DNA from 2 places in the Arthrobacter sp. D2-10 genome. Region 2 is predicted to be linked to the other one. Evidence: predicted binding sites of a transcription regulator. Region 2 holds the regulator's gene; the other holds the start of a gene.
The links. The regulator HrcA, encoded in region 2, represses chaperone genes, less so after heat shock. The targets are predictions, from matches to a motif close to TTNGCACTCGNNNNNNNCGAGTGCNAA.
Positions count from the first base shown of each region.

Region 1: the regulator HrcA is predicted to act here: its motif matches at 3,280-3,306, upstream of M1D74_RS00235 (Hsp20/alpha crystallin family protein).

Region 1 is NZ_CP096431.1:41,354-49,012, forward strand. It holds gene M1D74_RS00210 (FAD-dependent oxidoreductase) at 1-417, opposite strand, end outside; gene M1D74_RS00215 (hypothetical protein) at 447-1,013, opposite strand; gene M1D74_RS00220 (cysteine hydrolase family protein) at 1,162-1,734, shown strand; gene M1D74_RS00225 (hypothetical protein) at 1,735-1,938, opposite strand; gene M1D74_RS00230 (DUF4383 domain-containing protein) at 2,207-2,668, shown strand; gene M1D74_RS00235 (Hsp20/alpha crystallin family protein) at 2,771-3,211, opposite strand; tRNA gene M1D74_RS00240 (tRNA-Val) at 3,385-3,458, opposite strand; gene M1D74_RS00245 (DUF2630 family protein) at 3,606-3,851, shown strand; gene M1D74_RS00250 (flavodoxin family protein) at 3,912-4,520, shown strand; gene M1D74_RS00255 (formate/nitrite transporter family protein) at 4,610-5,461, shown strand; gene M1D74_RS00260 (hypothetical protein) at 5,458-5,709, opposite strand; gene ku (non-homologous end joining protein Ku) at 5,706-6,548, opposite strand; gene M1D74_RS00270 (SRPBCC domain-containing protein) at 6,595-7,077, shown strand; gene M1D74_RS00275 (ATP-dependent DNA ligase) at 7,140-7,659, shown strand, end outside.
Region 2 is NZ_CP096431.1:1,874,443-1,882,101, forward strand. It holds gene M1D74_RS08725 (GerMN domain-containing protein) at 94-1,056, shown strand; gene M1D74_RS08730 (16S rRNA (uracil(1498)-N(3))-methyltransferase) at 1,093-1,848, opposite strand; gene dnaJ (molecular chaperone DnaJ) at 1,862-2,989, opposite strand; gene hrcA (heat-inducible transcriptional repressor HrcA) at 3,056-4,072, opposite strand; gene M1D74_RS08745 (DUF3097 domain-containing protein) at 4,218-5,069, shown strand; gene M1D74_RS08750 (DUF4870 domain-containing protein) at 5,186-5,617, shown strand; gene hemW (radical SAM family heme chaperone HemW) at 5,622-6,851, opposite strand; gene lepA (translation elongation factor 4) at 6,879-7,659, opposite strand, start outside.

The DNA.
Region 1 (7,659 bases), 1.8 Mb from region 2:
GGCGCATGCGTCACGCTCTTCGCTGAGGAGACGGGCGCCGTCGTCTGTTACTGCGTAGTTGACTGCATCCCGGACGTCATAACTGATGCCGTTCTCATCGCAGAACCGAAGGAGCCAGCTCTGGCCTTCCCGGTTGCCGGTCACGTAATGGCGAGCCAGGGCGGCGCCGTGATGTTTGATGATGGAGGACAACTGTGTGCCCTGCAGGAGGGACACCTTCGCGGTGCTGTTTCCGGTTGTGACTGCGCCGGCAGAGCGGGCTTCCAGGACTGCCACCCGCTGGCCGGATCGCGCGAGCAGTGTGGCGACGGTGAGGCCGGTGATACCGGCCCCAACCACCACCGAGTCGTACTGGCCACCCTCCTTGAAGGCATCGGTGGGTATGCGCGGCGCTGATTCGAGCCAAAGGGATTTCACGGCCAGTTCTCCTTCTGTAGTGCGGTTTCTTACCAGTCCAATTCGATGTGAATGTTGTCGGGTAGGTCTGCCGGAGCGGTGCCGAGATAGATCACTTCACCGCTGTCCAGATCACGCAGGAAAGTGTGGAAAGTGCCGGGAGGGGTCCTTCCGGCGATGGGGGGAAAGCCTTGTTCGGCGGAAACTTCTGCCTTGAATCCGGGGGTAGGCAGGCCTTCAGCATCCACAGTGAACCAGTCCCACACCGCACCCGTGGCCAGGTCGACGGCAAGTATTGCCCCCGCTGGCCAGCCCCGTGCAGGAGTGCGGTTGGGTGCCGGAACCTGGCGTCCGGCCGGTCGGTCGTAACCGGCCAGAAGCTCGCCGGTATCCGCCCGGACAAGCCCTACCCTCAACGGCAACCCGGCGGTACCGGGCGTGAATGCGGGAGTGCTCCACCATCCGCTGTAGAGGGTCCGCAGAGGAAACACGTCTCCCGGTTCCACCGCGACCGGCAGCGGTTGGAAGTAGGGCGGGGAGGCAGCCTCGGAACTGCAGCCGGGAATAACGACGACGGCGAGCAGCACCGCTAGGCCCCCCTGTCGCGTCGGTCGCACGATTGACCACCTCCGTGCGACCAACGCTAGACCCCGTGATCCAACCCCTCAAGGGCCGGTGGGCATGAAACTGCTCCGTCCTGATCTGAGGACGACAACTAAGTATGCTGTCTGAAGTTGGAGGACCCATTCGGGAAGGATTTCGGACATGACGGCTGCGCTACTGGTCATCGACATGCAGAACGCATTCTTTGAGGACGAGATCCTCGGGAAGCAGAAAGAACCGCTGGTTCGGGCGTGCAACGCAGCCATCGCGGATGCTCGTGAAGCCGGTACGCCCGTGTATGTGATCCGGACCGAGCACCAGCGGGATAAATCGACCTGGACGTTGAGCATGCTCGACGACGACCAGGGTTTCCTCTTCAGCGGGACGGAGCAAGCCGAACCGGTCGAGGGATTGCAGATTGAGGGGCTTCCAGAGATGGTCAAGACCCGCGACAGCGCATTCTTCGGAACGGATTTACTGCAGCGTCTACGGAACTTGAGCGTGGATACCGTTGTGCTTGCGGGGGTGGCAACGCATAACTGTGTGGCTCAGACTGCGGCGGATGCCTACGCCAATAACTTGCGGGTGGTGTACGCCGAGGACGCTATCGCCTCAACCAACGAGGAGTATGCGCAGAACGTCTTGGGCGTGCTGACTGATGAATACCGCCAGCGGCTCATGGGCGCGGAGGTGATCAAGCAATTGTTCCTGGACCGTGCCGGTTATACGGCGTGATCAGAAAGCGACGCTGTAACCATCCTCCCGGTGGAAGAGTCGTCGCCCGGCCCCATCATCCATGCGCACCCAGACCACTGACGCGTCCTCGGCGCGGTCCTCGAGGACACCCGTGACCTGGTGCCCTGAGGTAGATCGCAGGGTAATCCGCTGACCGCGCTTGAGGGCGGAGAAGTCAGTCAGGGAGGCAGGTTCAATGCTCATGGAGGACCTTTCGACGTGTGATTACCGCCACAGTAAGGTGTCTGTCTGAATGTTCGGTGAACGAAAACTGGGTGAATCCCTAACAGCTGGGGAAAGAGTCATTCCCACAACCTCAGACGGAGGTTTATCGAAAAGTTAACTAAGCTTGCTTTCTATTTGCGCGGTACTGTGGGATTCTTTGAATACCAGTGGCGGGAAATGCTGTTCATCAACTCGCGAGATCACAGGTCGGCGCCCCGCCCCGCCGGCAACTAGAGGGGATAGTTCAATGGCATCGACACACTCACCGGGCTCGGGCGTCGGGACCCGTACCAATATTCAAAAGGCTGCGCTCGCTGTTGGAGTTGTTTTCCTGCTCGTCGGCATACTGGGCTTCATTCCCGGGATAACCAGCGGCATGGACGAGCTTGCCTTCGCGGGCTCTGAGTCGAACGCGTTACTGCTCGGCATCTTCCAGGTCTCTATCCTGCACAACATCGTGCATCTTCTGTTCGGGATAGCAGGCATAGTGATGGCGAAGACCGCCACCGGAGCCTATAACTTCCTCCTTTGGGGAGGGGTAATCTACGCCGTTCTGTTCATCTACGGCCTCATCATTCCGCAGGATTCGGCGGCCAACTTCGTTCCCGTGAATGCGGCCGACAACATTCTGCACCTTGTCCTCGCTATCGCGATGATCGCCCTTGCGCTCGCGCTGCGGGACAAGCACCGTACAGCCGGGGCGCGGTAACCCTTCCCGGCATAGAAACTGATCGACTGAAAACAGAACGACGACGGCGGGTCGCAACCCGCCGTCGTCGTTCTGTGCGTTGTGGTCCGCGACAGGAGGGGTTTAGGCCTCCACTGCCTTGTCGCCTCGGACCGGCTGCGCGTCCTCGCCGGAGACAATCTCGATCTTGCGAGGCTTTGCGCGCTCGCTGACCGGAATGGTGACACTGAGGACACCGTTCTCATACCGGGCAGAGATGGCGTCAATGTCGATGCCTTGGCCGAGGTTGAGCTGGCGGAGGAAGGATCCGCTTTCACGCTCGCGGGTAAGCCACTTGACCCCCTCGGCATTGCGCAGGGTGCGCTCCGCGCGGATGGTCAGGAGCTGGCCGTCCACGTCGATGTCGACAGAGCCCGGGTCAATGCCCGGAAGGTCAGCGTTCAAGATGTAGTGGTCACCCTCGCGATAGAGGTCCATGGGCATCAGGCGCAGGCCTTGGCGGGGATCCAGAAGTGCGCCGGCCATACGGTCCAGTTCGCGGAATGGGTCGAATTTCATAGCCATGGTGGTTCACTCCCTGTGTGGTCTAGCTGGTTCGAGTTGAGTCACGTTCGCTCAACCCAGTCATTAAATTAGCACTCGAACCTTGAGAGTGCTAACACTTTTTGTTCGCCCACAACGAACGCTCACAGACACCAAAAAGCCCGCCCCGATGGAGCGGGACGGGCTTCGAACGGTGCCTGCGCGGGGCCTCGATCCCCGGGCCTTCCGCGTGTGAAGCGGATGCTCTACCAGACTGAGCTACACAGGCAAATAGTTCCCCGTTAGTTTAGGGCATCCACAGACGGATCACGCAAATGCGGGAAGCGGTAGATATCCAGGCTGCTACTAAGTAGCCTGACTAACCCGGGCTGTTCCAGCTGAAGCCCCGCCTCTGAAAGCCAGCGAAGGAGTTGTCATGAACGATCAGGACATTTTGGCGCGTATCCAGGCGCTTGTGGAGGAAGAACACACCCTGCGGGACGCCGCTCCGGGCGAGGGCGACCAGGGCGGTGACCGCCAAAGCCGGCTGCGGCGGGTGGAGGAACAACTGGACCAATGCTGGGACCTGCTCCGTCAACGCCGCGCCAAGGAAGACGCAGGGGAAAGCCCCCAGGAGGCAGAGGCCAGGCCTATTGATCAAGTCGAGGGGTACCGCCAGTAGCTCAGCCCGTCCATGACACGGGCGGCGACGAACACGGTGTACAAAGACCGAAAGGAACCCATGGATAATCTCAAGGCTTTTGCGCTGATCTGCACTCTGACACCATCGCCGGCGGACTCGAGCAGCGACCTCATGGCGAACCGTATCCTCGGGAAGCTGGAGGAGCAGGGGGTAACGACATCGTCGGCCAGGGTAGTGGACTACAACGTGGCGCCCGGCGTCGAAACCGACATGGGCAACGGGGACCAGTGGCCGCAGCTACGGCAGCAGATCCTCGATGCGGACATTTTCCTCCTTAGCGCCCCGATCTGGGTGGGACACATGAGCAGCCTCGGTCAGCGGGTGTTCGAACGGTTGGATGCCGACATCTCCTCCACGGATGATGCGGGCAGACCGATCATGTACGACAAGGTGGCCCTGACGGCCGTCGTCGGAAATGAAGACGGCGCTCACCACGTCACCGCCGAGATGCACCAGGGGCTGAACGACATCGGGTTCACCGTCCCCGCACAGGGCGGCGTGTACTGGGTGGGCGAGGCGATGCAGACGGTGGACTTCAAGGATTTGGACGAAATGCCCGACGTGGTCGCGTCGACCATCTCAGCGATGACGGCGAACGCAGTGCACCTCGCGAAGTCGTTGAAGGTGGCGTCCTACCCCGCCCCGTAAGCCACAGCTCAAGTGAGTTCGCAGGGAGCACCCTGGCAGAGGGTGCTCCCTGCGAACTCACGAATCCTTCAAGGGAAAAAGGTAAGCGCTTGAGCGAGCACAAGAATGATGGCGACGCGCGGCGGAGCGAACTCGGCAGCACTGCCGGGCCGGTGGAGGATGAGATCGAGAAGTCGTTCGACCGCACCGTTGACGAGGGTGCCCAGCGGTTGCATCGAACGTTCGCCGACGTCCTCATCACCGGACTGTTTGGTGGTTTCGAGATCGGAATCGGCGTCCTGGCGTACTTGGCAGTGCTCCATGAAACCGGGAACCATTTACTGGCAGGACTGGCTTTCAGTGCCGGACTCATAGCGCTGCTGCTCGCGAAGAGCGAATTGTTCACCGAGGGTTTCCTCGTTCCGATCGCTGCAGTAACAGCCAAGCAGGCCACACTCGGGCAACTGGGCAAGTTGTGGGCCGGCACGCTGGCCGCCAATCTCGTCGGCGGGTGGATTTTCATGATGCTCGTGGTGACGGCTTTCCCGCAGTGGACAGGGACCATCACAAGCTCCGCTGAACACTACGTCCACGCCGACCTGAGCTGGCAGACGATATGTCTCGCAGTGCTGGGAGGAAGCACGATCACGCTGATGACGCGGATGCAGCATGGAACCGAGGCAATGAGCGGCAAGCTCGCGGCAGCGGTCGTCGGCGGTTTTCTGCTGTCAGGTCTGCAGCTCTTCCATTCAATCCTCGACTCGCTGCTGATTTTCGGCGGCATCCAGGTGGGCGCCGAGATCAGTTACCTGGATTGGCTGGGCTGGTTCAGCTACACAGTGGTGTTCAATATCGCCGGCGGGATTCTGCTGGTGACGGCGCTGCGGCTGGTGCGCGACCGAAAGCTCGTGGAGCGCGAACGGAAAGAGGCGCCCGTGGATCCCACTACTGCCTCCAGCTAGCTCTTCCGGGCCAGCCAGCCGAGTGTCAGGCTGCCCATGGTCCTGCGGAAGCCGCTCTCGCCTCGCGTCACCTCAAGCGCTGCCCATACCATCAGGCAGGCTGTGCTCGCGGCGGCGAGTGCCATCCGGTTTTTCTCCTCCAGCGCCATCATGGATGCCACGCCAAGCAGTGCCCACCCGACGATGGGCGCGTTCGGCTTCTGCGCGATTGTCTGCTGCCCCAGGTCGTTCCGGATGAATCCCATCATGCGCCTTTCTTCGAGGTGGCTTTCGCGGTTTTCTTCGTTCCCGCCGCGCTCTTCTTCTCGCGGTTTTTCTCCACGCTGCGGCGGAGCGCTTCCATAAGATCGAGGACGTTGCCGCCCTCCTGGTCGCCCGTCTCTCCGAACGTCTCGTCGGTGTCCAGCGCCTCGCCCTTCTCGAGTTTCGCTTCGATCAGCGTGCGGAGCTGCTCCTGGTAGTCGTCCTTGAAGTTCTCGGGATCGAAGTCGGAGGAGAAGGATTCCACCAGTGCCGCGGACATTTCCTTCTCCTTGGCGGAAATACGAACCTTCTCATCGAGGGAGGGGAAGGTGGCTTCGCGGACCTCGTCCTGCCAGAGGAGCGTCTGAATCATGAGTACATCCCCGCGGACGCGCAGGGCGGCCAGCCGCGACTTCTGCCGAAGCGAGAACTGGACGATCGCGGTGCGGTCCGTCTCCTCCAGGGTCCGACGAAGCAGTACGTAGGCTTTTGTGGACTTCGAATCGGGCTCCAGGTAGTAGGCGCGGTCGAACATGATCGGGTCGATCTGGTCGCTCGGAACGAACTCGACCACCTCGATCTCCCGGCTCTTCTCTACCGGGAGCGAAGCGAGGTCTTCGCTGGTGAGAACGACGGTGCGCTCGCCGTCGTCGTACGCCTTGTCGATGTTCTTGTATTCGACGATCTCGCCGCAGATCTCGCACCGCCGCTGGTAGCGGATCCGGCCACCGTCCTTGTCATGCACCTGGTGAAGGCTGATGTCATGGTCTTCGGTGGCGCTGTAAACCTTCACGGGCACGTTGACCAGCCCAAACGCCACTGCGCCTTTCCAGATCGCTCTCATGTTCCTAGTGAACCAGTGTTGCCCGTGCCGGTCTACGATTGCTTAGGTGAACTCCGAACCGATGGTTACCAAGACGCTCGCCGATGGAGAACCCGCCCTCTGGTTCGAGATGCGCTTCAATGCGCCGGCCAGGGTGCTGTGGAAGCACCTCACTGATCCCGAGAAGCTCAAGTACTGGTTCCCATGCGAGCTGGACATCCTGCCGCGTCCCGGTGCCGTGGTCACCTTCAAGTTCCCGGGCCAGAAAGCCATGGAAGGGACAGTTCTGGAGGCAGAGAAGCCGCGGCTGCTCGCCTATACGTGGGATGAGGAAGTCCTGCGCTGGGAAATCGAGGACGACGACGACGGCGGCAGCCTCCTCACGCTGACCAACACGGTCCAGGAGGGCCAGGATATCGCCCGCTCGGCGGCAGGCTGGCACCTGACCCTCATGGGCCTCGACGACTTCCTGAACGAACGCCCGCTCGGACAGGATCCGGCACTGTGGGACCAGTACGTGGCCCGGTATGAGGCGGAGCTCGGCGACTGAATCAGATCTCTGTGCCGCCGACCGCACTGGCGTAATCGGAGCATCCCTACAAGACTGGGGAAATGGCTCCAGGCAGCGCACAGCAGACGGTTACCGTCGGTGGACGCCGTCTGAAGCTGACCAGCCTGGACCGGGTGATGTATCCCGAGACGGGCACCACCAAGGCCGATGTCCTCGCCTACTACGCGGCCGTCGCTGACTGCCTCATCCCACACGCCCGTAACCGGCCGGTGACGCGCAAACGGTGGGTCAACGGCGTCGGCACCGAAGAAAAACCAGGCGAGGTGTTCTTCCAGAAGAACCTCGACAAATCCGCGCCGTCGTGGATTGAGCGCCACGGTATCGAGCACAGCGACCACACCAACGTGTACCCGCTGCTCAATGACCTCGCGACGCTGACCTGGCTGGGGCAGATCTCAGCCCTTGAGATCCACGTGCCGCAGTGGCAGTTCGGTCCCAATGGAGAGGTAGGCAACCCGGACCGAATGGTCCTCGACCTTGACCCGGGACCGGGCGCAACGCTGCTTGAATGCGCCGAAGTGGCCCGGCTGGCCCGTGAGATCCTGAACGACATGGGCCTGG
Region 2 (7,659 bases):
CGGATGCTTCCGCGGCATTGCCGATTGTTGAAACAACAGCGGTGCTGCACCTATGCATTTTCATAACTTTGGATGAGAGGAGACGCCGAACACATGGCCGCCACTCCTCCTTCCGGAAACCGAACTCCAGGCCGCCATTGGAAGGGATCCATCGTCGTTGCAGCGGCGCTCTGCCTCCAGGCCTGCACCATCGGAGGACCGGCAGAGCCCACCTCGGAGCTGGGGACAGAGGCGGAGTTGCTCCTGGAATCGACTGCCAGCATGCCCGAGTTGGACGTGCAGAGCCCGACAGCCACCGACTCCGACGAACTCCTTCCCGTCTACTGGTTGGGAAGTGCGAACGGACTCCTCTACCGCGAGTTCCTGCCCGGTGAGTCCTCCGGGGATCCGATCGCTGACGCAGTCTGGGCAATGACAAGTTCGGAACCGCTCGACGACGACTACTACAGCCCCTGGCTGGAAGCATCTGCGGTCAATACATCGATCTCGCCTGACAACGTCATCACCGTCGACATCTCGTCAGACTCATTCGCCGCTGGAATCGGTGCTGATGTTGCCGGACGTGCTGTGCAGCAGCTTGTGTACACCGCGACAGCCGCGGCAGCCAACTCAGGGCTGATCATCAGTGGCAGTCCCAGCAGCGTGCGGCTGCTGGTGGACGGGAAGGCCGGCTACAAGGCGTTCGGCCATATCGAGCTGGGGTCTGTTCTTCAACGCGACGTGAGTGCTATTGCTCCCGTTTGGATCATCAATCCGCAGGACAGTTCCCTCAAAAACGACCGGACGGTCATCGTCCAAGGGAGCACCACGACAACTGATCCGAGCCTCGATTGGCGGATCCGCCGGGTGAATGCAGGCGGTGTTTTCACGGAGGATGTGGTCGCTGGATCCGTTCCCGTCGAGGCGGGCACGGGTGCCGTCGGACTCTATGAATTCAGCGTCTCCCTGGAGGAGGGGACATACCTTGTCGAGGTGTACGAATCGACGGGAGCCGACCCGGGCGAAGGGCCTGCCGCTGACACCATTGCAGATGACAAGCTGGTCAGCATCCGCTGACCACTTCAACAGCAGTGGCCCTTTGCCAGCGGCCTATTACCAGCGGCCTAGGAGCTGATTCAGGACGGCAATCGCCGCAGGTCCGGCGGTCGAGGCTCGCAGGACGTTGGTTCCCAACTGCACGGGAACGGCCCCGTGTTCCTCGAACAGGGTCACCTCCTGCGGGCTCACACCCCCTTCGGGCCCCACGATCACCGCCACTGTTCCCGTGTGATCCTCGGACCGGCGGTTCCAATAGCTCGCAAGGGAAATTCGCCCTTCCTCATGCAGCAGGACCGGGTGCGCTACATCGGCGAGCCAACGCCCCAGGCCCCTGCTGTCCACTGTGTCGAGGACCTCGGGCACACGGGTACGCCGGCTTTGCTTCGACGCTGCACGGACGACGGATTCCCACTTCGCCTGCCCTTTCACTGCTTTGTCTGCGCGCCACCTCACGATGCTTCGGTCCGCTTGCCACGGAACGACCGCGTCGACGCCAAGCTCGGTTGCGGCCTCGACTGCCATCTCGGCCCGATCACCCTTGGCAAGAGCCTGCACCAGGACGATGCGGGTCGCCGGCAGCGGTTCGAAGGAAACCGTATCCACTGTCATGACGACGGCCGCGCCGGACACATCGACGACGGTACAGCCCAGGCGGTTTCCCTCGCCGTCCAAGAGGTCCACCGTCTCACCGGCCACCACGCGTTTCACGGTGGCTGCATGGTGCGCTTCCGTTCCTCGCAGTGTGATGCTGCCGCCGGCAACGGCGGCCTGAACCTCCGCAGGATCGCCGAAGTATGCCTGGTTGGTCATGGTTCTCTACCGGTCAGAGGTTGCCGAGGCGCTCGCGCAGCCGGGCGAAGACTCCTGATCCGCTGCTTGCCAGCTGCCCCTCGGTGAACTGCTCACCACGCATTTCCGCGAGGCGTCGAAGCAGCTCTTCCTGGGCTGCATCAAGGTTCCGTGGAGTTTCGACGCTCAGGTGCACGAGAAGGTCTCCCCTGCCGTATCCCCGCAGATGGGTGACGCCGAGGCCCTTGAGCGTGATCACTTCTCCGGATTGAGTTCCCGGTTTGATGGTCAGTTCCTGGTCCCCGTCGAAGCTGGTCATCGTCACGGTGGTGCCAAGCGCCGCCGCTGTCATTGGCACGCTCAGGGTCGCGTGCAGGTCATCTCCTTCGCGGAGGAAGGTGGGATCGCTGTTGACCCGGATCTCGACGTACAGATCACCCTGCGGTCCTCCTGCAGTGCCCGCTTCACCCTGTCCGGCAAGCTGAATCCGCGTACCGGTGGCTACACCTGCGGGAACCTTGATGGTAAGACTGCGGCGGGAACGGATGCGGCCGTCGCCATTGCATTCGTTGCACGGATGGGGAATGACGGTGCCGTAGCCCTGGCAAGTGCCGCAGGTCGCCGTCGTCATGACCTGGCCCAGGATCGACCGGACCGCGCGCTGCACCTGCCCGGAGCCACCACAGATATCGCATGTCTTCGGAGATGTGCCCGGCTGGGTGCACGATCCGTCGCAGGTGGGGCACACCGCAGCGGAGTCCACCTCGATCTTCTTGTTGGTGCCGAAGACGGCGTCCTTGAGATCAATGCGGACGGCTATGAGTGCGTCCTGTCCGCGCTGGGTCCGCGACGGCGGACCGCTGGGGCCGCCGCCTCCGAAGAAGGTTTCGAAGATGTCCTGGAATGCGAATCCGGGGCCGGCATAACCGCCGCCGAAGCCGTTATCCGTTCCGTTCTCGTTTCCGGTGGTGTCATAGACGCGCCGCTTCTGCGGATCAGAGAGAACTTCATAGGCGCGGGTCACCAGCTTGAATTCCTCAGCTGCTTCCGGCCCGGAGTTGACGTCCGGATGAAGTTTGCGGGCCAGCTTCCGGTAAGCCTTCTTGATCTCTTCGCCACTGGCGTCGCGTGCAACACCTAGGACCTCGTAGTGATTACTCACTCCTGCACATCACTTCCTGTAATCTCACCGCGCGAGCGGCTCTGGTTCAAGGGGTCCGTCATCCGTTCATGACTCATCGAGGATGCGGGAAAGGTAACGGGCCACCGCCCTGACGGCGGCCATGGTGGTGGGGTAGTCCATTCTGGTGGGTCCGAGGACTCCCACCTTGGCAAGGGCGTCCGGCCCGTATCCCGTGGCGATCACCGAGGCCTCTGCAAGGCCACCGTACGGGTTTTCGCGACCAATGCGGACGGAAACGCCGAGGGCATCCTGCTCCATTTCGGAGAGCAGCCGAAGCATAACCACCTGTTCCTCGAGGGCCTCCAGCACAGGGCCGATGGTCAAGGGGAAGTCCAGGGTTGAGCGGGCAAGGTTGGCCGTTCCTGCCATGACGATCCGATCTTCCCGGTTCGCGGCGGAGAGATGTTCCAAGCCGTGCGCCAGTGCCTGGCCCAGCGACTGGAGTGCGGGCGGCAGCTCGGCCACACAGGACGCCAGTTCCGAGGGAAGCGACGGTAGGCGCACTCCCGACACTTTGGTCAGGAAGCGCTGACGCAGATCGGCCAATTCGTTTTCATTTGCGTCGGCAGGGACGGGCACGACCCGCTGCTGCACCGCCCCGTTGGTGGAAATGAGCACCACCAGCACGCGGCCGGGCGCGAGCAGTACCAGCTCGATGTGGCGGACGGACGCTGCGCCCAGATGTGGGTATTGAACGACGGCGACCTGATTGGTCAGCTGTGCGAGGAGCCTTACCGTGCGGTCCAGGACGTCGTCCAGGTCATCGGCACTTTCCAGAAGGGCACGGATGGCACGCTTCTCAGGCGCGGACAACGGCTTCACTTCAGCGATGCGGTCGACGAACAGCCGGTAACCCTTGTCAGTGGGAATGCGGCCGGAACTGGTGTGCGGGGCGGTAATGAGGCCTTCCTCTTCGAGGAGCGCCATATCATTGCGGATGGTGGCCGAGGACACGCCGAGCTGGTGCCGCTCAACCAGGGCCTTCGACCCTACCGGCTCACGGGAATGGACGTAATCCTCAACGATGGCACGCAGGACTTCAAGCCGCCTGGGCTCGCTCATATTCACCTCCGATATACCGCATTGCCCACTCAACGAGTTAGCACTCAACACGCCTAAGTGCCAAGTCTAATACGATCGCTGCGATTGTTAGCATTGGCACTGCCAGTTCCAGCGGGCAGGGATTTGCGGAAGCGAGCGAAATCACATGTCGTATCACCAGTGGGGCGCACAGGACATTTCCCAGCCCCGACGCGTCGTCCTTGAGAAGGTTGAGGCGCGTCCGGGCATCGTTTTAGAGGACGTTCAAAGCGGGTTCGTCGGCGAGATACTTCGTACTGAGAAGTCCGGCGGTATGCATGTCATGATCCTCGAGGACCGCAGCGGCAAACGGCGGACCTTTCCCCTGGGATTCGGTTTTCACCACGAGGGCTCCCCCGTCGAGATGGTTCCCGCGCTGCAGCGCACCGCAACGCCCCAGCGCACAGCCTCGGGCTCGGTCCGCGTCACCGGCCAGCGTGCCCGAACAGCCCGCGCGAGCAGAATCTGGGTTGAGGGCAAACACGATGCGGAGCTGGTCGAGAAGGTGTGGGGCGATGATCTGCGGGTTGAGGGCATCGTCGTCGAGCCCTTGCACGGGGTCGATGACCTGGCAGGGGCGGTCCGTGACTTCGCTCCCTCACCCGGAAGGCGCCTCGGTATCCTCGTTGATCACCTTCTGCCCGGAACCAAGGAAGCTCGAATCGCCGAACAGGCCATGAAAGTGACCGGTGCAGCGCACAATGTGTTGATCGTGGGGCACCCCTACGTCGATGTGTGGCAGGCAGTGAAACCGCGCGCTCTCGGATTGGAGGCGTGGCCCGTCATTCCCCGCGGGGAGGACTGGAAAACAGGGATACTGACGCGGCTGAACTGGCCGTGCTCCTCCCAGGCAGATATCGCCAACGGCTGGAAGCGCATTCTGAGCGGCGTAAACACCTACGCGGACCTCGAACCCTCTCTGCTGGCCCGGGTCGAAGAGGTCATCGACTTCCTTACCGCGCCGGGGCCGAACGCGTAGCCCCAGCATCGCTGTAAGTCGTGGGAACTGCACGGGCACGCTTCACCCAGTACCCTTAGACAGTAAGTTCTGCGCGGAATGCGCGGTGAAGCCCTATCAGTCCGAAGGAATTTTCGTTGTCCAACAGCGCTAATCGGCGCGGTGTCGCACAGACTCCTCCCGCCTCCCAGGACAGAACTACGGCCTTCCAGGGTGCCAGTCCAAGCGCTCCCGCGCTGACCCCCTCCGAGGATCGCCAGTGGGCGACCCTCGCCCATTTTCTCGGGATCCTGGGGTTTGTGCCGTCTCTGGTTATCTTCCTCATCTATCGGGACCGGGGGCCCTTCACGGAGCAGGAATCGAAGGAAGCCTTCAACTTCACTTTCCCGCCGAGCATCCTCGCAGCCGTATGCCTGCTGCTGTCCCTGCTCCCGGGCATTGGGGGGCTTTTCGCCGTCCTGAACGCCCTCATCTGGGTTACGCTCGCGGCCTTCTCGGTGGCAGCCGGCATCCATGTGAACCGCGGCAGGCCTTACCAGTACCCCTTCAATCTCCGGATCTTCCACTAGGACGTCAGTCCGGCAGAAGGCGACGGACCAAGCCATCGGCTAGTAGCCGCCCGCGATCACTCAGGATCACGGCGCCCTTGAACGCCGCCACAGGGTCGATGAGACCATCAGCTATCAGCCCTGCTACAGCCCTGCGTCCCGGAGATTCCAGGTTCTCCGTCGGGTAACCCTCGGCAAGCCGGATGCGAAGGAGGACGTCCTCAACGTAGCGGGCGTTCTTGTTCAGAACTTCACGCCCGGCCGCGGGCGACTCGCCTGCCGCAAGCCTCTGAGCATAAGCGGCAGGATGCTTGACGTTCCACCAACGGGTCCCCCCGACATGTGAATGCGCGCCCGGCCCTGCTCCCCACCAGTCATGGCCTTTCCAGTACGCGAGGTTGTGGCGGCACTGATCCTCACCGGAGCGGGCCCAGTTACTTACCTCGTACCACGCCATTCCGGCCGACTTGAGCAGGGTGTCGGCGAGTTCGTACTTGTCGGCGTGGTCGTCGTCGTCGACCATGGGCACCTGACCGCGCCGGATACGGCGGGCCAGCGCGGTGCCGTCCTCGATGATGAGGGCATAAGCGGACAGATGATCCGGTTCGAGGGCAAGCGCCGCTTCCAGGGACGTCCGCCAGTCCTGAAGGTCCTCGCCCGGTGTGCCGTAGATCAGATCCAGGCTCACCTTGAGTCCGGCAGCACGCGCCCACTCGACGGCAAGGGGGACCCGCGCCGGCGAGTGGGTTCGGTCCAGCACCGCGAGAACGTGGGGCACAGCGGATTGCATGCCGAATGACACGCGGGTGAAACCTGCACGCGCCAGTTCCTCGAGGGATTCAGGCGTGACGGAGTCGGGATTGGCCTCGGTCGTCACCTCGGCTCCCGGTGCCAGGCCCCAGATATCGACGGCGGTGCGGAGTACCCGTGCCAGGTCGGCCGAGGGCAGGAGCGTGGGTGTCCCTCCGCCGAAGAAGACTGTGCTCAGCGGGCGGTCGGCAACACCTGAAGCGGCAAGCGCTCCGGCCGCAAACTGGAGCTCCTGCTGCACCGTGAACGCGTAATTGGCCTGCGACGCTCCCCCACCGAGTTCAGCGGCGGTGTACGTGTTGAAATCGCAGTACCCGCAGCGAACAGCGCAGAAGGGGATGTGAACGTACAGGCCGAAATCACGCTCGGCGGAGCCGGCTGCCGCGGTGGGCGGCAGAGCGCCGTCGGATGGAGCGGGGTCGCCGAAAGGCAGCGCGCTAGGCATTGGCGCTCCGGAAACCAGATACTGCTGTCACTTCTTCGCTTTGTCCTTGGACTCATCCGACGACAACGCGGCAATGAACGCTTCCTGGGGGACTTCCACGCGCCCCACCATCTTCATGCGCTTCTTACCCTCTTTCTGCTTTTCGAGCAGTTTGCGCTTTCGGGTGATGTCACCGCCGTAGCACTTGGCCAAGACGTCCTTCCGGATAGCCCGGATGTTCTCCCTCGCGATGATGCGCGCGCCGATGGCCGCCTGAATGGGAACCTCAAACTGCTGACGCGGGATCAGTTCACGCAGTTTCCCCGTCATCATGACGCCGTAGGCATATGCCTTGTCCCGGTGGGTGATGGCGGAGAAGGCATCAACCTGCTCGCCTTGGAGCATGATGTCCACTTTGACCAGGTCGGCCACCTGGTCGCCGTCGGCCTTCCAATCCAGAGAGGCGTACCCGCGGGTCCTGGACTTCAGCATGTCGAAGAAGTCGAAGACGATCTCCGCCAGCGGGAGCCGGTACCGGATTTCCACCCGGTCTTCGGAGAGGTAATCCATTCCGCCCATGACACCACGCCTGCTCTGGCACAGTTCCATAATGGTGCCCACGAATTCGTTGGGCGCAAGGATGGTCGCCGAAACCATCGGCTCCCGGACTTCGGCGATCTTGCCGACGGGGTATTCGCTCGGGTTGGTGACGTGAACTACGTTCTTGTCCTCGAGCGTGACCTCGTATTCCACGTTCGGTGCCGTCGAGATCAGGCTGAGGTTGTACTCGCGTTCGAGTCGCTCACGGGTAATTTCCAGGTGAAGCAGG